3 regions of the Caballeronia sp. LZ034LL genome follow, and region 2 is predicted to be linked to each of the others. Evidence: predicted binding sites of a transcription regulator. Region 2 holds the regulator's gene; each other region holds the start of a gene.
What was found. Region 2 encodes LexA, which represses DNA repair genes until DNA is damaged. Its sites were predicted from a motif close to ACTGTATNNNNATACAGT; they were not measured.
Positions count from the first base shown of each region.

Region 1: the regulator LexA is predicted to act here: its motif matches at 1,001-1,018, upstream of dinB (DNA polymerase IV).
Region 3: the regulator LexA is predicted to act here: its motif matches at 3,296-3,313, upstream of recA (recombinase RecA).

Region 1 is NZ_JARUXR010000004.1:318,209-325,416, reverse strand. Features, by position in the region: gene dinB (DNA polymerase IV) at 1-897, opposite strand, end outside; gene QCE83_RS28885 (hypothetical protein) at 1,135-1,500, opposite strand; gene QCE83_RS28880 (DUF3563 family protein) at 1,794-1,979, shown strand; gene QCE83_RS28875 (response regulator transcription factor) at 2,002-2,685, opposite strand; gene QCE83_RS28870 (ATP-binding protein) at 2,841-4,196, opposite strand; gene QCE83_RS28865 (MDR family MFS transporter) at 4,739-6,286, shown strand; gene QCE83_RS28860 (AAA family ATPase) at 6,300-7,067, shown strand; gene QCE83_RS28855 (hypothetical protein) at 7,074-7,208, opposite strand, start outside.
Region 2 is NZ_JARUXR010000001.1:1,315,873-1,323,080, reverse strand. Features, by position in the region: gene cysW (sulfate ABC transporter permease subunit CysW) at 1-814, opposite strand, end outside; gene cysT (sulfate ABC transporter permease subunit CysT) at 811-1,698, opposite strand; gene QCE83_RS06125 (sulfate ABC transporter substrate-binding protein) at 1,809-2,843, opposite strand; gene lexA (transcriptional repressor LexA) at 3,102-3,779, shown strand; gene QCE83_RS06115 (hypothetical protein) at 4,005-4,334, shown strand; gene QCE83_RS06110 (DUF2939 domain-containing protein) at 4,432-5,034, shown strand; gene QCE83_RS06105 (universal stress protein) at 5,054-5,563, opposite strand; gene nodI (nodulation factor ABC transporter ATP-binding protein NodI) at 5,923-6,894, shown strand; gene QCE83_RS06095 (ABC transporter permease) at 6,908-7,208, shown strand, end outside.
Region 3 is NZ_JARUXR010000001.1:433,462-440,669, forward strand. Features, by position in the region: gene QCE83_RS02055 (MFS transporter) at 1-564, opposite strand, end outside; gene QCE83_RS02060 (sensor histidine kinase N-terminal domain-containing protein) at 802-2,382, opposite strand; gene QCE83_RS02065 (response regulator transcription factor) at 2,388-3,122, opposite strand; gene recA (recombinase RecA) at 3,416-4,486, shown strand; gene recX (recombination regulator RecX) at 5,061-5,591, shown strand; gene QCE83_RS02080 (DUF2889 domain-containing protein) at 5,720-6,394, shown strand; gene sucC (ADP-forming succinate--CoA ligase subunit beta) at 6,497-7,208, shown strand, end outside.

The DNA.
Region 1 (7,208 bases), on a different contig from region 2:
GCGCGTGCAGAGCGCGGTGAACTCGGCGGACAACGTCGCGCGGTCCTGTTTCGGATGGAAATCGCGTTCGAAGGTGGTTTCGCGGCTCATCGACTTCGGCGTGGAGCTGGTGACCACGGGCCGGTCGTCCTCGCCTTGCGCAATGCGGGCGAGCCACGCCGCATAGGTGCGGCCGAAGTGCGTCTGCAGCAAGCCGGGATCGGCGGCGGCGATGTCGCCCACCGTATGGATGCCGAGCGCCGCCAGCCGCTCGTTCGCCTTCGGCCCGATGCCGTTCACCTTGCGCGCCGCGAGCGGCCAGATGCGGGTAGGCAGGTCGTCCATCGTCAGGATGGTGAGGCCGTCGGGCTTGTCGAGCTCGGAGCCGATCTTCGCGAGCAGCTTGTTCGGCGCGATGCAGATGGAACACGTCAGCCCGGTGGCCTCGTGCACGGCATCCTTCATGCGGCGGCCGATCTCGGCGGGCTCGCCGGCCAGGTCGCCGACATCGATATAGATTTCATCGATGCCGCGATTCTCGATCTGCGACGTAAAGGTGGCGACGGCCGCCTTGAAGAGCCGCGAGTAATGGCGGTACGACTCGAAATCGGTGGGCAGCAGGATGGCGTCGGGCGCGAGTTGCGCGGCCTTCATCATGCCCATCGCGGAAAACACGCCGAACTTGCGCGCTTCGTAAGTTGATGTGGTCACGACGCCCCGCCCCGCATAGTCGCGCAGCCGCCGAAAACGGCGCGTGCCGTCGGGCAGCGTTTCCGGCGTGGCGCTGCGCCCGCCGCCCACGACCACCGCCATGCCGCGCAGCTCGGGATAGCGCAACAGCTCCACCGATGCGAAGAACGCATCCATGTCGAGATGCGCGATGCGGCGCGGCGCCGGATGCGGAGCTTGCGGGTTCATCGGCGCGGCCGGTACGCCGCGTCCGATGCGCAAACGACAGGTTTCAACGCAGGGAACATGGGAGTGCGCGTTGCGCGGCGCTGCAAAAACGAGGGATGGCGTTACTGTACATTCATACAGTGATTTGCGCTAGGGAGGCTGTCAAACGGCAGCGGGTTCGCCCACTGGAAATGCCCGTTACACACCATCCGAAGGAAGACAAACCTCCCCGTTGAGCGCTCGGGCCAGGAGCGTGACTCACTCCGGCGTGCGCTTCTCCGCGAGCGCCCGGCGGCAATCGTCGAACACCTGCCGCACGACATCCGACTGAAAGTTGAGGTCTTCGCTGTCGAGGATTTCTTCGACGGCATCCCGCGCCCAGTCCGCTTCGAGCAGCGCGCAATGCTGCGTGGCGATGTCGCGCGCGATGGCCGCGAGTTTGGCGATGGTCAGCCAGTCGGCCAGACGCTGATGCCGGTCCAGCCACTTGTGCGCCGCCTGCACGTGGAAGGTGGCGGCCGGCCAGACGCCGTTGAGGTAGAACGCGCCGAGACTGCCGCACGTGAGCCAGCAGAGCAACTCGATGCGGTCGCGGGCACTGAGGGTACGGGGCACATCGTTCATGGCGGCCTTCACGAAGACGATCGACTGACACGCAAAGCGCGCGGCATGCCGATTTAAAACCCGCTTTGAAACCGTATGAAAGACGATATCACGGGATGGTGCGGCGCGGCAGTGCGTTCACGCTGCACAGCCCCGCCGACAGTGCGCTGGCGAACGCTCATCCATGTCAATCAGGCATGCCATGGAAAGCGCATTGCGCGTGCCCGCGCGCGCTCATTCTTCGCTAATGGACGCGGCCTACTCTGCTCTTGTCGGCCCGCGGTACAGGCCGTTAATCACGACGGGAGTCCATCATGTTCGAACGTTTCTCGAAGTCACTCGGCAGCTTTTTTTCCAGCCACGACGCGCAGGAAGACTATCTGTCCTCATCCACCGATCTCGCCGATCTCGAACGCCGCATGCGCCAGGTCGAGGAACAGGATCATTCGTACAGCATGCACTTTTGCGGCGAGATCGGGCATCACGGCGACGGGCGCTGAAACCTGCGCGTGCCACCGTGCGTTACTTGGTGTCCTCGTGGCCGGCCTGTCCGAGCATCACGGTCCAGCCGAGCCCGCGCACGTTGCGAATCACGCTCGCGCCGAACTTCTTGCGCACGGAATGGATGAGCACGTCCACGGCGTTGCTCTCCACTTCCTTGCCCCAGCCGTACAGCCGGTCTTCCAGCTGGTCGCGCGAAAAGATGGTGCCGGGGCGTTCGAGCAGCGCATGCATCAGCGCGAATTCCCGCGCCGACAGCACGCCCGACGTCTCGCCGCAGGTGAGCGTGCGCTGGTCGAGATTGAGGTTGATGGAATCGTCGCCGAGACGGGACACCGCGTAGCCCGCCTTGCGGCGCAGCACCGCGCGGATGCGCGCGAGCAGTTCCGGCATGTCGAAGGGTTTGAGCAGGTAGTCGTCGGCGCCGAGATCGAGGCCCTGGACGCGCGTATCGAGATCGTCGCGCGCGGTGAGGATCAGCACCGGCGTCGCGTTGCCGGCCGAGCGCGCCTGCCGCAGCAGTTCGATACCGCCCATGCCCGGCAGGCCGAGATCGAGCAGCACCACGGTGTAGTCGGCGGCGCCCAGCGCCTCGCGGCCGGCCTGGCCGTCACGCACCCAGTCGACGGCATAGTCCGCGTCCTTCAAGGCCCGCATGAGGCTCGTGCCGATCTGGATGTCGTCTTCGATGAGAAGAATGCGCATGCTCTGCCCCGCCCCCGTGAAACCCAACGGACCGCACGGCGCCGCCATGCGGACAGGAATGACGCGCCTCGCGCGCCGGCATCGCAACGGGACGATCAAACCCCGCGTGTCCCGCAGCGAATGCATTGTAATCGGCGCAAATTGCGCCGTCTCGTTCAGGCACAGACGGAATCGGGCGCGGCTACGCTTTCGGTGACGGCCTCGGTCACGAAGCCAATCGACGCGACGATGCCCGATTGCCCGTCATCGCGGTTGCGCAGCGTGACATCGCCGCCGTAGCGCGCGGCAATCGCCTTGACGATCGACAGCCCCAGCCCGCTGCCCTCGATATCCGGACAGGCCCGAAAGAAGCGGTCGAAGACGCGCGGCAGCAAGGCCTCGTCGATGCCCGGCCCGGTATCGATCACGTCGATCCACACCCGTTCGCCGTCGCGCCGCATGCGCAGGTCGATGGTGCCGCCATCGGGCGTATAGCGCACCGCATTCGACACCAGGTTCTTCACCGCCATGCCGAGGTCCGTCTCGATGGCGCGGACGTGCGCGCTCACCATCTCCTCGGCGCCGATATCGAGGCCACGGGCGATGGCGATCGGCAGGACATCGGCGACCGCGCCCGTCACGACTTCCGACAGGTCCACGCGTGCGAGCGGCGCGGCGCCGTTCACGGGCGCATCGGCGCGCGCCAGACGCAGCAATTGCGCGATCAGCTTGCCGCTGCGCGCGATGCCCTTGCGCAGTTCCTGGAAGCGCTCCTGATTGCCTGGAGCGATATGCGGCGCCAGATTGTCCGCCTGCAACTGCAGCGCGGTGAGCGGCGTGCGCAGCTCGTGGGCGGCGTCGGCGATGAACTTGCGCTCCTTGTCGATGGCGCCCGCAAGACGTTCGATCATCGTGTTGATCGACTCGATGAAGGGCTTGATCTCGGTCGGCACGCCGACCAGCGACAGCGGCTGGAGATGGCTCGTGTCGATGCCCTGCACCTCGCGGCCCAGCTCGTTCAGTTGCCGCAGCGAGCGGCGCACGACCAGCGCGACCAGGATCCACACCAGCGGCAGCAGCACGACCGTGGGCCACAGCGCGAGGGTGGCGGTTTCTTCGGTCAGGTCGTGGCGCACCGACGCGCGCTGGGCGACCTGGATCGTCATGGTCGGCTCGCGGCGCGTGTAGATGCGCCAATGCTCGCTGTTCGCGACCACGTTGGAGAAGCCGGGGGTTGCATCGCGCGGAAAGCGCAGCGAAGGCTCGGTGGTGCGGAACGGCACCGCCTCGCCCGGCTTCCACACGACCACGACCACGTCGCGGTCGTCCTGACTGCCGCGCGACGGATTGGCGGGAATGCCTTCGGCGAAACCGTCGCGCATGCGCGTCGCCACCTGCACGAGGCGCGTGTCGAGCAGCGCGTTCGTCCCGGCCTGGCTCAGCTTGTAGGAACTCACGCCCTGGATCACGCCGATCACGGTCACGAGAATGCCGAGCGCAATCACCAGCTGGTTTTTCAGCGATTTGATCATGCGAGTCTGCCGTCTCCGGAAGGAACGGGGCGCGCCTGCGGGCGCGGGTTCTGCCGGTTCGATTTTAGGCGACATTCGCGGGGATTCCGGTAGGGAAGGCAACATGTAGAACACTAGGGCGCCAGGCGCCGCGGTAAAAAGTGCGCCAGCCCGTCGGGGCCGGCGCCAAGGCTGAGGAGATACGAGATGTGAACGGACTGGGGAAGTACTTGGGGGAAGCACCGTCCATCCACGTAATCCAGCGTAGCGGCGAAGAATTAGCGATTAATGAGGAGCGCGGCTTCGGTCTTACAGAGTCGAACTTGGTCGAACCTGGTCGAACCGCGCGTTCGACCCTCGCGGCCGGCGCAAGCAGCATTGGCCGGCACGGGATAACATTGCACGGGTCGCCAATTCACCGGCGATGCCGCTCCGAACGAAAGCCAATTGCAAGAATAATTACAGGCCGGAGCATCGCCGCTGTCTCTTCCATTTACGTGCAGGACCCGCAAGTGCGCAGCGGAAGCGGTTGCGCGGCGGGCGGCGCGTCTTTCGACCACCGCATGTCACAGTCCCGTCAAACCGTTCGTCCTCTCGTCATTGCCGCCGTTATGGCTTCGATGGCCATGGTCGCGATCGAGGCCACCATCGTCTCGACCGCCATGCCGCAGATCGCCACGCAGCTCGGCGGCCTCAATCTCTACAGCTGGGTGTTCTCGTCGTTCCTGCTCACGCAGACCGCGCTCACCGTGGTGTTCGGCAAGCTCTCCGACATCTTCGGCCGCAAGCCGGCCGTGCTCACGGGGATCGTTATCTTTCTGATCGGCTCGGTGCTGGCGGGCTTTGCATGGTCGATGCCCGCGATGATCGTGTTCCGGCTGATCCAGGGCGTCGGTGCGGGCGCGATCCTGCCGGTGGCGCTGACCGTGGTCGGCGATCTCTATCCGGCGCGCGAACGCGGCAAGGTGCAGGGCTATCTGGCGAGCGTGTGGGCGGTGTCGGCGGTGCTCGGGCCGATGGTCGGCGGCCTGCTGATCCGCCAGTTCTCGTGGGCGTGGATCTTCTGGATCAACGTGCCAATCGGCATTCTGGCGGCTGCGCTGTTCGTGTTCTTCCTGCACGAGGAAAAGCGCCATGACCGTCCGGCGATCGACCTGGGCGGCGCGTTCCTGTTCACCGCCGCCGTCGCGTCGCTGATGATGGCGCTCACCGACGCGGGCCATGCGAGCAATGTGCGCGTCGGCGTGGAACTGGCCGTGCTGCTGCTCAGTTGCGTGCTGTTTGTCTGGCAGGAACGCCGCGCCGCCGACCCGATGATCTCATTCAGCCTGTGGTCGCACCGTCCGATCGCGGCCAGCAACGCGGCGACCCTGCTCGCCGGCATGGCGATGATGGGCCTCACCACCTTCCTGCCGATGTACGTGCAGGGCGTGATGCACCGCACGCCGGTCGAAGCGGGGCTGGCGCTCACGATGATGATGATCGGCTGGCCGAGCGGCGCGACCTTCACGTCGCGCACCTTCACGCGCATCGGGCTGCGCCGTCTGCTGATGATCGGACCGGTGTTCATTCCGCTCGGCTCGGTGCCGTTCGTGCTGCTGGGGCCCGAGTCGAGCCCGGTGTGGGCGGGCGTGGGCTCGGCGATCGTCGGCTTCGGCATGGGCATTACGAGCGTGTCGTGCCTGATCCTGATCCAGGAGATCGTGCAGCCGCTCGAACGCGGCAGCGCGACTGCGTCGAACCTGTTCTCGCGCAATCTCGGCAACACGCTTGGCGCGGCCGTGTTCGGCGCGGTGCAGAACTTCGGGCTCACGCACACGGATGGCCTGCCTGCCGTCCATGCCGATCAACTCAAGGCGCTGCTGACCTCCGTCACCGGCGACTTCGCGGCCAACGAGGACATTCGCCTCGTGCTGCATCATTCGCTGCACCTGACCTTCACGGCGATGTTCGTGATCGCGCTGGGCGCCGTGGTGTCGATGCTGTTCATGCCGAAGATCGATTTGAGCCGGAAGCGCGAGTCGGTCGGGGCCGTGGGCGCGACCGATGCGACGGATGTGACGGATGCGACGAACGCGGCCAAGAACGCGGCGAACCAGGCGTTCCACTGACGCGCCGCCACCGATGGTCATCTCGACCCGCTTCATCAGCCGCATCACGCTGCTGCGCGACAAGGCGCCGTCGTTCGATGAATATCCGTTCTCGCTGCCCGCGGTGCGCGGGCTGGACACGCTGGAGCCGCACCCGAAGGTCACGTTCCTGGTCGGCGAGAACGGCTCGGGCAAGTCCACCCTGCTGGAAGCCATTGCCGTTGCGATGGGTTTCAATCCCGAAGGCGGCTCGAAGAACTTTCGCTTCGGCACACGGGCTTCGCACTCGCCGCTGCATGAATACCTGCGCATCGCAAAGGGCGTGAAGCGGCCGCGCGACGGTTTCTTTTTGCGCGCCGAGAGTTTCTTCAACGTGGCCACACAGATCGAGGAACTCGACGCCGAACCGGGCCTCGGCGCGCCGGTGATCTCGTCGTACGGCGGCCGGTCATTGCACGAGCAGTCGCACGGCGAGTCGTTCCTGACGCTGCTGATGGAGCGTTTCGGCGGGCAAGGACTCTATCTGCTCGACGAACCCGAGGCGGCGCTGTCCCCGCAGCGCCAGCTTGCCGCGCTGGCGCGCATCCACGACCTGACCGCCGACGCCTCGCAGTTCATCATCGCCACGCATTCGCCGATCCTGATGGCTTACCCCGAAGCGTGGATCTACCAGTTCACGGCGGACGGCATCGAACGGGTCGCGTACGAAGACACCGAGCACTTCAAGGTGACGCGCGCGTTTCTGGCCAATCCGGAACGCATGCTGCGCACGCTGTTCGACAACACCGACGGCGCAGACTGAACGCCCTTAGTCTTGCGACTCCAGCAGCGGACTGGCGTGCTTGACGGTGGCGAGGCTCGTGCTGGCGGGTTCGCTGTCGGCGGCCAGCGCGCGCGAATCGGAGAGATAACGCGACAGCAGCGCGTTGTCGTCCATGTACAG
Region 2 (7,208 bases):
GCGCGAGCAGCGCAAGCAGCGACGCCACCGCGAACGCCGCCGAGAAGTTGTATTCGTTGTAGAGGATTTCGACGTGCAGCGGCATGGTGTCGGTCTGGCCGCGAATGTGCCCGGAGACCACCGAGACCGCGCCGAACTCGCCCATCGCGCGCGCGTTGCAGAGGATCACGCCGTACAGCAGGCCCCACTTCACATTGGGCAGGGTCACGCGACGGAAGATCTGCCAGCCCGATGCGCCCAGCACATGCGCCGCTTCTTCTTCTTCGTTGCCCTGCGCCTGCATCAGCGGGATCAATTCACGCGCAACGAACGGGAACGTCACGAAGATGGTGGCGAGCACGATGCCCGGCACCGCGAAGATGATCTGCACGTCGTGCGCGGCGAGCCACGGGCCGAACCAGCCCTGGGCGCCGAACATCAGCACGTAGATGAGGCCCGAAATCACCGGCGACACCGAGAACGGCAGATCGATCAGCGTCGTCAGCAGCGCCTTGCCGCGAAACTCGAACTTCGCGATGGCCCACGAAGCCGCCAGCCCGAACACGAGGTTGAGCGGCACGGCGATCGCGGCGGTCAGGAGCGTCAGCTTGATCGCGGACCACGCATCCGGGTCCTTCAGCGACTCGAAGTAATAGTCGAGGCCCTTGGCGAAGGCCTGCGCGAACACGGCGGCAAGCGGCACCACGAGAAAGAACGCGAGGAACGCGAGCGCGATGCCTGTCAGCAGCCAGCGCACCGCGCGCGGCTCGGTGACGGGATTGAGCGTGTGCGTGTCGCGCTGCGACGCGGTTTGCAATGGCAGGACCTTGCTCATGCCGGTTCTCCTGCCGTCGCTTGCGCAACCTGTGCCGGCGCCGCGCCGGTCTTGCTCGTGCGCCGTTGCAGGAACCACTGCAAGGTGTTGATGAGCAGCAGCATCAGGAACGACACGCACAACATCACGACAGCGAGCGCCGTGGCGCCGGCATAGTCGTATTGTTCGAGCTTGGTGATGATGAGGAGCGACGTTATCTCGGACTTCATCGGCACGTTGCCGGCGATGAAAATCACCGAGCCGTATTCGCCGAGCGCACGCGCGAACGCGAGCGCGAAGCCCGTCAGCAAGGCGGGCAACAGCGACGGCAGCACCACGCGGCGAAACGTCAGCCAGCGCGATGCGCCGAGGCACGCGGCGGCTTCCTCCTGCTCGCGCTCGAAGTCCTCCAGCACCGGCTGCACCGTGCGCACGACGAACGGCAAGCCGATGAACGTCAGCGCGACCAGCACGCCGAGCGGCGTGAAGGCGACCTTGATGCCGAGCGGCGCGAGATACTGGCCCACCCAGCCGTTGCTCGCATAGACCGCGGCGAGCGAGATGCCCGCGACCGACGTGGGCAGCGCGAACGGCAGGTCGACGATGGCATCGACGATGCGCTTGAACGGGAACGTGTAGCGCACCAGCACCCACGCGACGAGAAAGCCGAACACGGCGTTGATGAGCGCGCCGCCGAGGGCCGCGCTGAAGGTCAGCCGGTACGAGGCCAGCACGCGCGGCGACGTGACCGCGCGGACGAACTGGGCCCAGTCGAGCGTCGCGGTTTTCGCGAAGGTGGCCGCAAGCGGAATCAGCACCACGAGGCTCAGGTAAGCCAGCGTGATGCCGAGGGTCAGGCCGAAGCCGGGCAAGGCGCTCGGCTTCCTGAATGTGAGGGTCGTCATCCGTGAGTCTTCCTTGAGTCTTCCTTCTGCGCCGGGGGAGGCGCGTGCTGCCGGGTACTGCATGAGCGACGCGCGGCGTCATGAGTGCGCCGCGTCGTCGGAACCTGTCCTTATTGCGGCTGATAGATCGAGTCGAAAACGCCGCCGTCGGCAAAGTGGGTCTTCTGCGCCTTGGCCCAGCCGCCGAACGTGTCGTCGATGGTGTAGAGCTTCAGCTTCGGAAACTGCTTCGTGAGCTCGGCCGGCACCGTCGTCGAACGCGGCCGATAGAAATTGCGCGCGGCAATCTGCTGGCCTTCGTCGCTATACAGATACTTGAGATAGGCCTCGGCGAGCTTGCGCGTGCCGTGCTTGTCGACGACCTTGTCCACCACCGCGACCGGCGGCTCCGCCAGGATGCTCACCGACGGCACCACGATCTCGAACTTCTCCGGACCGAATTCCTTCAGCGACAGGAACGCCTCGTTCTCCCACGCGATCAGCACGTCGCCCTGACCGCGCTGCACGAAGCTCGTCGTTGCGCCGCGCGCGCCGGAATCGAGCACGCCCGCATTCTTGTAGAGCTTCGTCACGAAGTCCTTCGCGGTCTGCTCGTTGCCGCCCGGCTTGTGCTGCGCATACGCCCACGCGGCCAGATAGTTCCAGCGCGCGCCGCCCGAGGTCTTGGGATTCGGCGTGACGATCGACACGCCCGGCTTCGCCAGGTCGTCCCAGTCCTTGATGTGCTTCGGATTGCCCTTGCGCACCAGGAACACGATGGTCGAGGTGTACGGCGACGCATTGTCCGGCAGGCGTTTCTGCCAGTCCGCGTTGACGAGGCCCTTGCCCGCAAGGGCGTCGATGTCGTACGCCAGTGCAAGGGTGACGACGTCGGCCTGCAGACCGTCGAGGACCGCGCGCGCCTGGCCGCCGGAGCCGCCGTGCGACTGCTTGAAGGTGACGGTCTCGCCCGTCTCGGCCTTCCACTTCTTCGCGAAGGCCTGATTGAAGTCCTGATAGAGCTCGCGCGTCGGATCGTAGGACACGTTCAGGAACGATGTCTCCGCGCTCGCGGACGCCGCCATGCCGATCCCCGCCGCCGTCAGCGCCGCCGCCGCAAGCAGGCGTCGCGCGCCCCGACCCAATCCCCATTTCAAGCTTTGCATTCCCCGTTCTCCGTCTTATCGAATTGACGGAATCAGTCTAACGAGGCGTCTATATGATTAGAAATAATCGTTTGTCACTTTTTTATACGTGAAACTGCTAAGAAGCTTATTCCTCTACGTGGAAAGGATGGCTGGTGCTTCAGCGCGCTCGCCGGGGGCCTGCACGACCGAACTTAAAGTAAAGCTTGAAAAGCGCGGAATACTGTATAAAAATACAGTCACCTGTCCATCCATACAGTGCCCCAGGGGTCCGAGCCAGTGAACAAGACATCCAAACTCACCGCGCGGCAGCAGCAGGTGTTCGAGCTGATCCAGCGCGCGATCGAGCGTACGGGCTTCCCGCCCACGCGCGCCGAGATCGCCGCCGAACTCGGCTTCAGTTCGGCCAATTCGGCCGAGGAGCATTTGCGGGCGCTGGCGCGCAAGGGCGTGATCGAACTCGCGGCGGGCTCGTCGCGCGGCATTCGCCTGCTGAGCGACTCGGCGCGCATCGAGCGGCCGGAAGACGTGCCGCATCAGTTCACGCTGCCGCATGCGAGCATCATGCAGCTCTCGCTGCCGCTGGTCGGCCGGGTGGCGGCCGGTAGTCCCATCCTCGCGCAGGAGCACATCTCGCAGCATTACGCCTGCGACCCGGCGCTGTTTTCGAGCAAGCCGGACTACCTGCTGAAGGTACGCGGGCTGTCCATGCGCGACGCGGGCATTCTCGACGGCGACCTGCTCGCCGTGCAGAAGCGCACCGAAGCGAAGGACGGGCAAATCGTGGTCGCGCGTCTGGGCGACGACGTGACGGTGAAGCGCTGGAAGCGTCATCGCGATGGCGTCGAGCTGATCGCCGAAAATCCGGACTACGAGAATATTTTCGTGCGCTCCGGCAGCGGCGAGTTCGCGCTCGAAGGCATTGCGGTCGGCCTGATTCGTTCCGGCGAGTTCTGACATTCCGGCATACGCGTTGGTGAGACCTGATAAGACCAAGTCTCAGAAAAGATTAGAAATTTCTATGTTCCGCCTGTCTCACTGAGACAAGAAATGTCCTGGTAATAGCGGAATATCAACTCACCAACCGCAGCGACGCTCACCCGGGCGTTCAACCGAAAAAACCAGCATGACGGCCACTGTTCGCGGTGGGCCGCTGTGCGCCCTATCGTCTGGAGAGTCACCATGGAACGTTTTGCCCGCTTGTTGCCCTTCCGCCAATTCGGCCGTCTGCGTCATCTGCGCACGCTGATTTCGTGCGGCATGCCGCGCGCCGAAACCACGCCGGATCTCTTCGAGACTGACATGCCGGCACTGCCGTCGCGTCAGCCGGCGTTTGCGCGGGTTTCGCTGAACAGCGCCGTGCACGCGGAAGCAGCGGAACGCGCCCCTGTGCGCGTGTATCGCGGACAATCGCGTGTGATCCTGGTCGGCAAGATCGATGAAGTGTCGCGCATGATCGACCGCTGCATCGCGGAGGAAAGCGCCGGACTGGCGGGCGGGATCCTCGCGTAAGCCGGGTCCGGCCAACGCTGAATTCGGGTTCGCGGGATTTATCGGGCCCTTGCGCGGTCAATCGGAATTCACGTTCCGCTCGAGGCCCTTTCACCGCATGTCCCGCACTACCCGCTCCATCCTGACCGCGCTCGTCGTCCTGATCGTCATCGGACTGCTGGGCTTTGTGTATGCATCGCCCTATATCGCGTTGAATCGCCTCAAGCGCGCAGCCGATGCGCGCGACGCGCAGACGGTCAACCAATATGTCGATTATCCCGCGCTGCGCGCGAGCCTTAAGGAGCAGGTCGCCGCCTTGCTTACACGGCGCGTGGACATCCAGAAGAGCGGCAATCCGCTCGCCATCATCGGCGCGATGATCGGCGCGGCAGTGGTCGGGCCGCTGGTGGATACCTATGCCACGCCTGACGGCGTCGCGGCCATTCTCAACGGCATCCCGCCGCGCGGCACGCCCGGTGAACGCCCGCCGCCGGCCGGAACCAACGAAGCCGCGGTTTCATCCGCAGCACCGGCATCGGGCAGCGTCGCCCCGGCACCCGAAGCAGCGCCTAAACCGCCTGCCACCACCGCGGGCTATCGCGACTTGAACACCTTCGCCGTGACCTATCAGCACGGCGCCGGCGACGCCCGTTATTCAGCCATCTTTCACCGCGATGGCCTCGTGTCGTGGAAGCTCGTCGCGGTGAATCTGGACGGCTGAAGCGTCGCTGAAGTGTTGTTCAGGCGCCCGCTTCCGCTTTTGCAGGCCGAGCCGCCATGGCGGCCTCTTCTTCCGCCTCGGTCGATTCACCCGCCTGACACACGGCGACCAGAATGCTGCACTTCACGCGATCGAGCAGCGGCGTGTTGCCCGCGCCCATCCACCAGCGCGCGAGCCCATTGCGGCAGCGGTGTCCGACGACCACCAGATCCACGTTCAGCTGTTCGGCGAGTGCCGCGATCTCGTCGATCGGATGACCGAACGCGAAGTGTCCCTGCGCCGGCAAACCGCGCTCGCGCAACCAGTCGACGCCTTCCTGAAGGATGTCGCGCGCGGCATCCTCGAAGCGGCCGCAGGCCATGTCGGTGAGCAGCCCGGCGCTCTGCGCGATGCTCGAGCGCATGTCGACGACGGCCAGAATGTGCGTTTCCGCCTTCAGGTCGAGCGCGAGGTTCGCGCCCTGACGCAGCGCCTTGCGGCCCTCTCTGGAGCCGTCATAGCACAGCAGGATTTTTCGATAGCTATCCATCTTGACCTCCCTGGCCAGACTTGCCCTTCACGCCAGCGCTCCGGACCGGAACGAGGCAGGTGAAGGCAATGCGATTTCCCGTGGTGTCGCGTCTTCATGATCGTGTGTCGCCCGGGGCGTCACAACGGTGGAAAACGCTAACCGGATGCGTGCGCCGTACATGCAAGCTGGCGTCGTGCCAGCCGTGCAACATCCTTGCCAGGCAAGCCCCACGGGTGCAAACGAAGCAAACCGCGCGGCTTCCGCACGGATTCGAAACGGGCGTGCCGCTTGCTGCGGCACGTCGCGCGCCGCGCTGGTGCATTGGATTACACTAGCCCGCTGGATTTCCCATCGCTTTTCTCCTGCGACACCCTTGCATGACTGATCAAACATTGCAGCAGCCGTCGCGTGCCGTTCTTCACGATGAAGTCAGTGCCGGCGCACCCGCCATCGAGTTCAGCGAGGTCAGAAAACACTACGGCACGCGCACGGTCGTGGACGGCCTGTCGTTCGACGTGCGTCCGGGTGAGTGCTTCGGCCTGCTCGGCCCCAACGGCGCGGGCAAGACCACGACGCTCAAGATGCTGCTCGGCATCACGTCGCCGGACAGCGGCTCGATCCGGCTCGTCGGCGAACCCGTGCCGGCGCGCGCCCGCTTCGCTCGCGAACGCGTGGGCGTGGTGCCGCAGTTCGACAATCTCGATCCCGATTTCACCGTCCGCGAAAACCTCGTCGTATTCGGCCGCTACTTCGGCCTGAAGGGTGCGCGCATGGACGCCCTGGTGCCGTCGCTGCTCGAATTTGCGCGGCTGGAAAGCAAGGCCGATGCGCGCGTCGGCGAGCTGTCGGGCGGCATGAAGCGGCGCCTCACGCTGGCGCGCGCCCTCGTCAACGACCCCGACGTGCTCGTGATGGACGAGCCGACCACCGGTCTCGATCCGCAAGCGCGCCATCTGATCTGGGAACGGCTTCGTTCCCTGCTCGCGCGCGGCAAGACCATCCTGTTGACCACGCACTTCATGGAAGAAGCGGAGCGCCTGTGCAACCGCCTGTGCGTGATCGAGGAAGGACGCAAGATCGCCGAAGGCAGGCCGGGCGAACTGATCGAGTCGGTGATCGGCTCGGACGTGATCGAGATCTACGGGCCGGACCCGAAAGCACTCGCCGCCGAACTGGAACCGCTCGTCGCGCGCATGGAAGTCAGCGGCGAGACGCTGTTCTGCTACGTCGATGACCCGCAACCCGTGCATGCGCTCGTACGCGGCCGCGCCGGCGTGCGTTACCTGCATCGTCCGGCGAATCTGGAAGATGTGTTCCTGCGCCTCACGGGCCGCGAGATGGTGGACTGAACCGCACACGCTCATGAATACCTTCGATCAATCCAGCGCCAAGGCAAAAGCCGCGCGCCGGAAACAAACGCAAGCCCGGGCGGACAACCTCACGCCGCTGTCGAGCGCGCTGCCCGCCAACGCCACCCACTGGATGTCCGTGTGGCGGCGCAATTACCTGGTGTGGAAGAAGCTTGCGATCGCCTCGATGATCGGCAATCTCGCCGATCCGATGATCTATCTGTTCGGCTTGGGCCTGGGTCTCGGCCTGATGGTCGGGCATGTCGACGGCGTGTCGTATATCGCGTTCCTCGCGGCAGGCACGGCGGCATCGA
Region 3 (7,208 bases), 880 kb from region 2:
CTGTTCCTCACCGACCGCCGTGCGCACCGCGAGAATCACGATCAGCGAGATGAACAGGCCGAGCGTCGCCGTGGTCTGGATCCACGCCGTCCACGCGCCGCGCTTGTTCGAGGGCGCGTGCTCCGCCACATAGGTGGCCGCGCCGCCGTACTCGCCGCCGAGCGCGAGGCCCTGCAACAGACGCATCGCAATGAAGATGACCGGCGCCGCGATGCCAATGGTCGCGTAACCCGGCAGGAAGCCGATCAGGAACGTCGACAGGCCCATGATCACGATCGTCACGAGGAACGTGTACTTGCGTCCGACCATGTCGCCGAGCCGCCCGAACACGATCGCGCCGAACGGGCGCACCGCGAAGCCCGCCGCGAAGCCGAGCAGGGTGAAGATGAAGCCGGCTGTCGGGTTCACGCCCGAGAAGAAGGTCTTGCTGATGTAGACGGCGAGCGAACCCGCCAGATAGAAGTCGTACCACTCGAACACCGTCCCGAGCGACGAAGCGAAGATGACCTTCTTTTCCTCTGCCGTCATCGGTGCGTGCGAAACGCGCCCTTCAACCGTAGCCATGTACCGCCTCCTGTCCTGATTTGATTTTTCGAATACGTCGGTCCGCGACTGGGCGGCTCCGGTGCAACGATTATTGGAACGAAAACTTACGGCGTTCTGACGCGCGGCGTCAGGCCTTCAGAGGTGCTTTTGCTGGCTGAACACAGCGATTTGACGGGATCGTGGTGCAAACGATCGTTTAATTTCGGGCAACGTCGGGCTTCGAGCGCCCGAGCAAGGAAGACTCGATCCTGACGCTCAGGGTTTGTCCCGGGCAGGATAAACCCGCTGGAGACTGACTCGCACCAGGGTTCCGGCCAACCTGGGACTGTCCTGATACACGTGATCTTCGATCGCGAGCGTGCCGCCATGCATCGTCGCGATCTCCTTGACGATCGCCAGTCCCAGCCCGCTGCCGTCGCCTTCGCGCCCGAGAATCCGGTAGAAGCGCTCCACCACGCGCTCGCGTTCCGCCGCCGGAATGCCCAGCCCCGAGTCCTCTACTTCGAGATGCACGAGATCGAGGTCGTCCTCGTCCGCCCTCACGCGCACGGTAATGCGTCCGCCCGCGGGCGTGTAGCGGATCGCGTTGTCGATCAGGTTCGAGAGCATCTCCCGCAGCATCACGACATTGCCTTCCACCTCCACCGGATGAGGCGGCTCCTCGTAGCCCAAGTCCATGCCCTTGGCGAGCGCGGGCTGCACCCAGTCGCGCACCGCGAGCCGCGCGAGCGCCGTCAGCTCGATGCGCGCAAAGATCCCGCCCGCCGCGCGATTCTCCGCGCGCGCCAGCGCCAGAAGTTGCGTGACGAGGCGGGCGGCATGTTCGGAGCTCGTCGCGATCTGTTCCAGCGAGCGCTGCACTTCCGCCGGCACCTCCTGGCGCATCGCGAACTCGGCCTGCATGCGCAAGCCCGCGAGCGGCGTCTTCATCTGATGCGCGGCATCGGCGATGAAACGCTTCTGGAACTCCATGTTCTGTTCGAGCCGCGTGAGCAGATCGTTGAACGAGGCGACCAGCGGCGCGATCTCGGGCGGGGCGCGGTCCGCTTCCAGCGGAGAGAGATCGTCCGGACGGCGCGCCCGGATGTTCGATTGCAGCGCATGCAGCGGCGCAAGCCCGCGCGACAGTCCGAACCACACCAGGATGATCGCGAGCGGCAGGATCACGAACTGCGGCAGGATCACGCCCTTGATGATGTCGTTGGCGAGCTGGCTGCGCTTGTCCAGCGTCTCGGCGACCTGCACCAGCACCGGCTGAGTGCTCGCCGGATCGCGTCCGGGCGCGAGTCCGGGCAGATCCACCGTCGTGTACGCAACGCGGATGTCGTTGCCGCGCAGCACGTCGTCGCGGAATTCGACGATGCCGGGCTGCGGCCGGTCATCGTCGTGCGGCAGCGGCATGTCGCGGTCGCCGCCGACGAGCTCGCCGCGCGTGCCGAGCACCTGGAAGAACACGCTGTCGACGTTGTCGGCGCGCAGGAAATCGCGGGTGGCGTCGGGCAGGCGCAACTCCGCGACGCCGTTGACCGGCTGGATCTGCCGCGCCAGCACGTAGGCGTCGGCTTCGAGCGCGCGATCGAAGGGCCCGTTGGCGATCGATTTGGCGACGAGATACGTGACCGCGATGCTCATCGGCCAGAGCAGCAGCAGCGGGGCCAGCATCCAGTCGAGAATCTCGCCGAAGAGCGAGCGCGGATGCGCGTGCGCATCGGGCTCGAGCTCGTCGGGCGGCGCGAACGGGTTGGCGTAGCGCGCGTCGCGCTGGGTGTCGGAGTCGGCGGAGGCTTCAGCGGATGGCTTCGGCGCGCGCGATTCGGTGGAAGCCGACGACGCCATGCCGCCTACTTGTAGTGATGGCTGGCGGGCATCGGATCGGCCGGCGGCTGCGGGCCCGCGCCGTTCGGCGACGCGCCCGCTTTCTCCAGCGTGTAACCGAGTCCGCGTACCGTGATGATCTTCGCGCCGCTCGGCTCGATCTTCTTGCGCAGCCTGTGCACGTAGACCTCGATGGCGTTGTTGCTCACTTCCTCGCCCCACTCGCACAGATGATTGACGAGCTGTTCCTTCGACACGAGCCGGCCGCTTCGCTGCAGCAGCACTTCGAGCACGCCGAGCTCGCGCGCGGACAGGTCGATGACCTGCTCGCCGATCGTCGCGATGCGCCCGACCTGATCGAAGCTCAACGCGCCATGCTTCACGACCGTCGGGCCGCCGCCCGCGCCGCGCCGCGTCAGCGCGCGCACGCGCGCTTCGAGCTCGTTGAGCGCGAACGGCTTGGCCATATAGTCATCCGCGCCGAGGTCGAGTCCCTTGACGCGTTCGTCGACGCTGTCGGCGGCGGTGAGGATCAGCACGGGCATCTGCGAATTGCGTGCGCGCAGGCGGCGCAGCACCTCCAGGCCGGGCATCAGCGGCAGGCCGAGATCGAGGATCAGGAGGTCGAAAGTCTGGAGCGAAAGGGCGGTATCCGCCTCGACGCCATGCTTCACATGATCAACGGCATAGCCCGATTGGCGGAGTGATCGGACGAGACCGTCCGCGAGTATGCTGTCGTCTTCGGCAATGAGGATTCGCATCGTCGTGTGCGCCTTGGTACGCCCGCATGCGCGGCGAAGCGCAGCGGCATTGCCGGCACCGAATGTCGCCCGGCGCGGCGGTCTCCAGGTGTGTCGCGGTTCTTGCGCAGGGTGTGCGACTCGCGTGGCGCGGAAAAAAAGCAGCGCCGCGTTGTTACCCGCTTGCAAAAACTACTGTTTTTTTATACAGTCTCTGCGTGCGTGTGAAAAGGCCTTTCGAGAAGCTCGTTCGAGCAGCGGAAATGCCCGTGAACACTGCCTCAGACGCCGTTCATCATAGCAAAGGACGATTCATGGAAGAAAGCAAGAAAGGCCCGGCTGGAATGACTGCGGAGAAGAGCAAGGCCCTGGCCGCCGCGCTCTCGCAGATCGAAAAGCAATTCGGCAAAGGGTCGATCATGCGGCTCGGCGCAGGTGAGGCGGTCGAAGACATTCAGGTGGTGTCCACCGGTTCGCTCGGTCTGGACATCGCGCTCGGCGTCGGCGGTTTGCCGCGCGGCCGTGTGGTGGAAATCTACGGTCCGGAATCATCGGGCAAGACCACGCTCACGCTGCAGGTAGTTGCCGAAATGCAGAAGCTCGGCGGCACGGCGGCCTTCATCGACGCGGAACACGCGCTCGACGTTCAGTACGCAGGCAAGCTCGGCGTGAACGTGCCGGAACTGCTGATCTCGCAGCCGGACACGGGCGAGCAGGCACTCGAAATCGCGGACGCACTGGTGCGCTCCGGTTCCATCGACATGATCGTCATCGACTCCGTGGCGGCCCTCGTGCCGAAGGCGGAAATCGAAGGCGAAATGGGCGATTCGCTGCCGGGTTTGCAGGCGCGTCTGATGTCGCAGGCGCTGCGCAAGCTGACCGGCACCATCAAGCGCACGAACTGCCTGGTCATCTTCATCAACCAGATCCGCATGAAGATCGGCGTGATGTTCGGCAACCCGGAAACCACCACCGGCGGCAATGCGCTCAAGTTCTACTCGTCCGTGCGCCTGGATATCCGCCGCATTGGCTCGATCAAGAAGAACGACGAAGTCATCGGCAATGAAACGCGCGTCAAGGTCGTGAAGAACAAGGTCGCGCCGCCGTTCCGCGAAGCCATCTTCGACATCCTGTACGGTGAAGGCATCTCGCGTCAGGGCGAAATCATCGACCTGGGCGTGCAGGCCAAGCTGGTCGACAAGGCCGGCGCCTGGTACAGCTATAACGGCGAGCGGATCGGTCAGGGCAAGGACAACGCGCGTGAATTCCTGCGCGAGAATCCGGACATCGCACGCGAGATCGAGAACAAGATCCGTGAATCGCTGGGCGTGGCTGCGCTGGGTGAAGTGGTCGCCGTCAAGGCCGAAGTGGCCGACGACGAATAAGCGTCGAGCCTGAAGGACGATGCTCAGGCGCCGGCCCGGTTCGAAGACGGCTTCGAAGGCTGATTCGGAGGCTGGTTCGGAGCCCGGTCTGGCGGATGAGGCAACCGAGGAAGGTTGCGCATCCGTCGATCGCTACGAAAGAAGCAGCGAACGGCGCGGAGTCTCGCCCAAGAGCACATTCCCACGCGGTGACAAAAAACGCGCCGACGCGAAAAGGTCTTTCGCGTCGGCGCGTCGCGTTTCCGGGGCAAGCATGGGCGGTCGGTCGGACGAGCCAGCTTCGGGATCGGACATCTCGAACGCATCCCAAGCTCAATCCGATCCAACCGACGCAACCCCCCGTTCAACGCGTCTCGCACACGCTCGCGCGCTGCTGAAGCAGGCGACCGAGCAGCCCCCGGCACAGCGCGCCAAACGCACGCCCGCTCCCGTCGAGCCGCCGTCCGCGTCCGCACCCCGGCTCGCTCAGCCCGCGCCTCCCTCCTTCACAGACCCCTTCGAAGACGCCGACCCGTTCGAGCCATTCGAGCAATGCGCGCCGGCCGAAGCACCATCGGCTGCGGCGGAAGACGCCGTGTTTACCCGCACGAGCCAGCGCACTCGCAAGACTTCGGTTGCCGAAGCGAACGACCCAAGGCGTCCGAAGCGCTCGTTGAAAGGGCGTGCGCTCGCGGCGCTGTCGCGTCGCGAGTACAGCCGGGCCGAGTTGTCGCGAAAGTTGAGTCCGTATGTCAGCGAAACCGATTCCCTCGACACCGTGCTGGACGACCTGGAGCGCGACGGCTGGCTGTCGAACGAACGCTTCGTGGAAAGCGTCGTGCATCGGCGGGCCGCGCGCATGGGCGGCAGCCGGATCATCAACGAACTGAAGCGCCATGCGGTCGGCGAGTCGCTCATCAGCGAGACCGCCGACAAGCTCGCGCAAACCGAGACCGACCGCGCCCGCGCCGTCTGGGAGAAGAAGTACGGCACCTTGCCGGACACGCCCGCCGAACGCGCCCGGCAAGCGCGCTTCCTGGCGGCGCGGGGTTTCTCCGGCGGCACGATCGGCAAGATCCTGAAGGGCGGCGACGAGGACTGGAGCGAAGAGATCGTCGACGACTGAGCACGCCGCTCGAACCCGCATCGCGCCACACGGCGCACACGCATGCACCCGTGCTCGGGGCATGTCCGGCTGGAAATACCCAATATGCTAAAATCGCACGGTTTTCTCCGTACCGGCTCACTTCCAGCATGCCTCTTTCGCCTCCCGCTCCCCGACACTTGCGCCATCGACGCGCAATTCGGCTGGAAGCCTTCGAGCGCGAAGACGGTCTGTGGGATATCGAAGCCTGTCTGACCGATGAGAAGCCGCGCGACTTCACCCTCGCGACGGGCGTCCGGCCGCTCGGCCTGCCGATCCATGAACTCTGGCTGCGCATCACCATCGACCGCAATTGCACCATCGTCGGCGCCGAAGCATCGTCCGACTGGTCGCCCTATGGCGGTCTGTGCGCCGAGTCCAACACGGCCTACCGCAAGCTCATCGGCCTCAACCTCCTGCAGGATTTCCGCCGCGAAGCCAATCAGGTGCTGCGCGGCACAGCCGGCTGCACGCATCTCACGGAACTGTGCGGCGTGCTGCCGACCGCGGCCGTCCAGGCCTTCGCGGGCGACGTCTGGAAGATCGAGAACGGCAACCCCTTCAAGCGGTCCGACGCCAACGCGTCCGGCGGCAGCGCGCCCGAAGAGCCGCCGTTCCAGCTCGGCCGCTGTCACGCGTTGCGCTTCGACGGCCCCGCGGTCAAGGAACACTACCCGCGCTGGTTCGGGTACGCGCCGGCAGAAAAAGAACCCACGGTCGCCACGCATGATGCAAGCGCGCAAACCAGCGAGCAAGCGGACCCGAAAGACAGGCGGGAGACATAGTTCGCCTCGTGCAGCGCACGCGCTCACGCGGTCGCAAGGCATTCAAACAAGAATCGAAGAATCAGCGGTTCAAACACTAAGAAGTTCACTCCAACTCTCAGACTGAAGGAATCACGCATGAAGATTCACGAGTACCAGGGTAAGGAAATCCTGCGGAAATTCGGCGTCGCGGTCCCGCGCGGCACACCCGTGTTCTCGGTGGATGATGCGGTCAAGGCCGCGGAAGAGCTGGGCGGCCCGGTTTGGGTCGTCAAGGCGCAGATCCACGCTGGCGGCCGCGGCAAGGGCGGCGGCGTGAAGGTCGCGAAGTCGATCGAGCAGGTCCGCGAATACGCGAACCAGATCCTCGGCATGCAGCTCGTCACGCACCAGACCGGCCCGGAAGGCCAGAAGGTGAACCGCCTGCTGATCGAAGAAGGCGCGGACATCAAGAAGGAACTGTACGTCGGCCTCGTGCTGGATCGCGTGACGCAGAAGGTCGTCGTGATGGCGTCGAGCGAAGGCGGTATGGACATCGAGGAAGTCGCGGAAAAGACGCCGGAACTGCTGCACAAGTTCGCCGTCGAGCCGTCGACCGGCCTGCAGGACAAGGACGCGGACGACCTGGCCCGCAAGATCGGCATTCCGGACGCATCGATCCCGCAAGCGCGCGCGATCCTGCAAGGCCTGTACAAGGCATTCTTCGAAACCGACGCATCGCTCGCGGAAATCAACCCGCTGATCGTGACCGGCGACGGCAAGGTCATCGCGCTCGACGCCAAGTTCAACTTCGACGCGAACGCGCTGTTCCGTCATCCGGAAATCGTCGCGTACC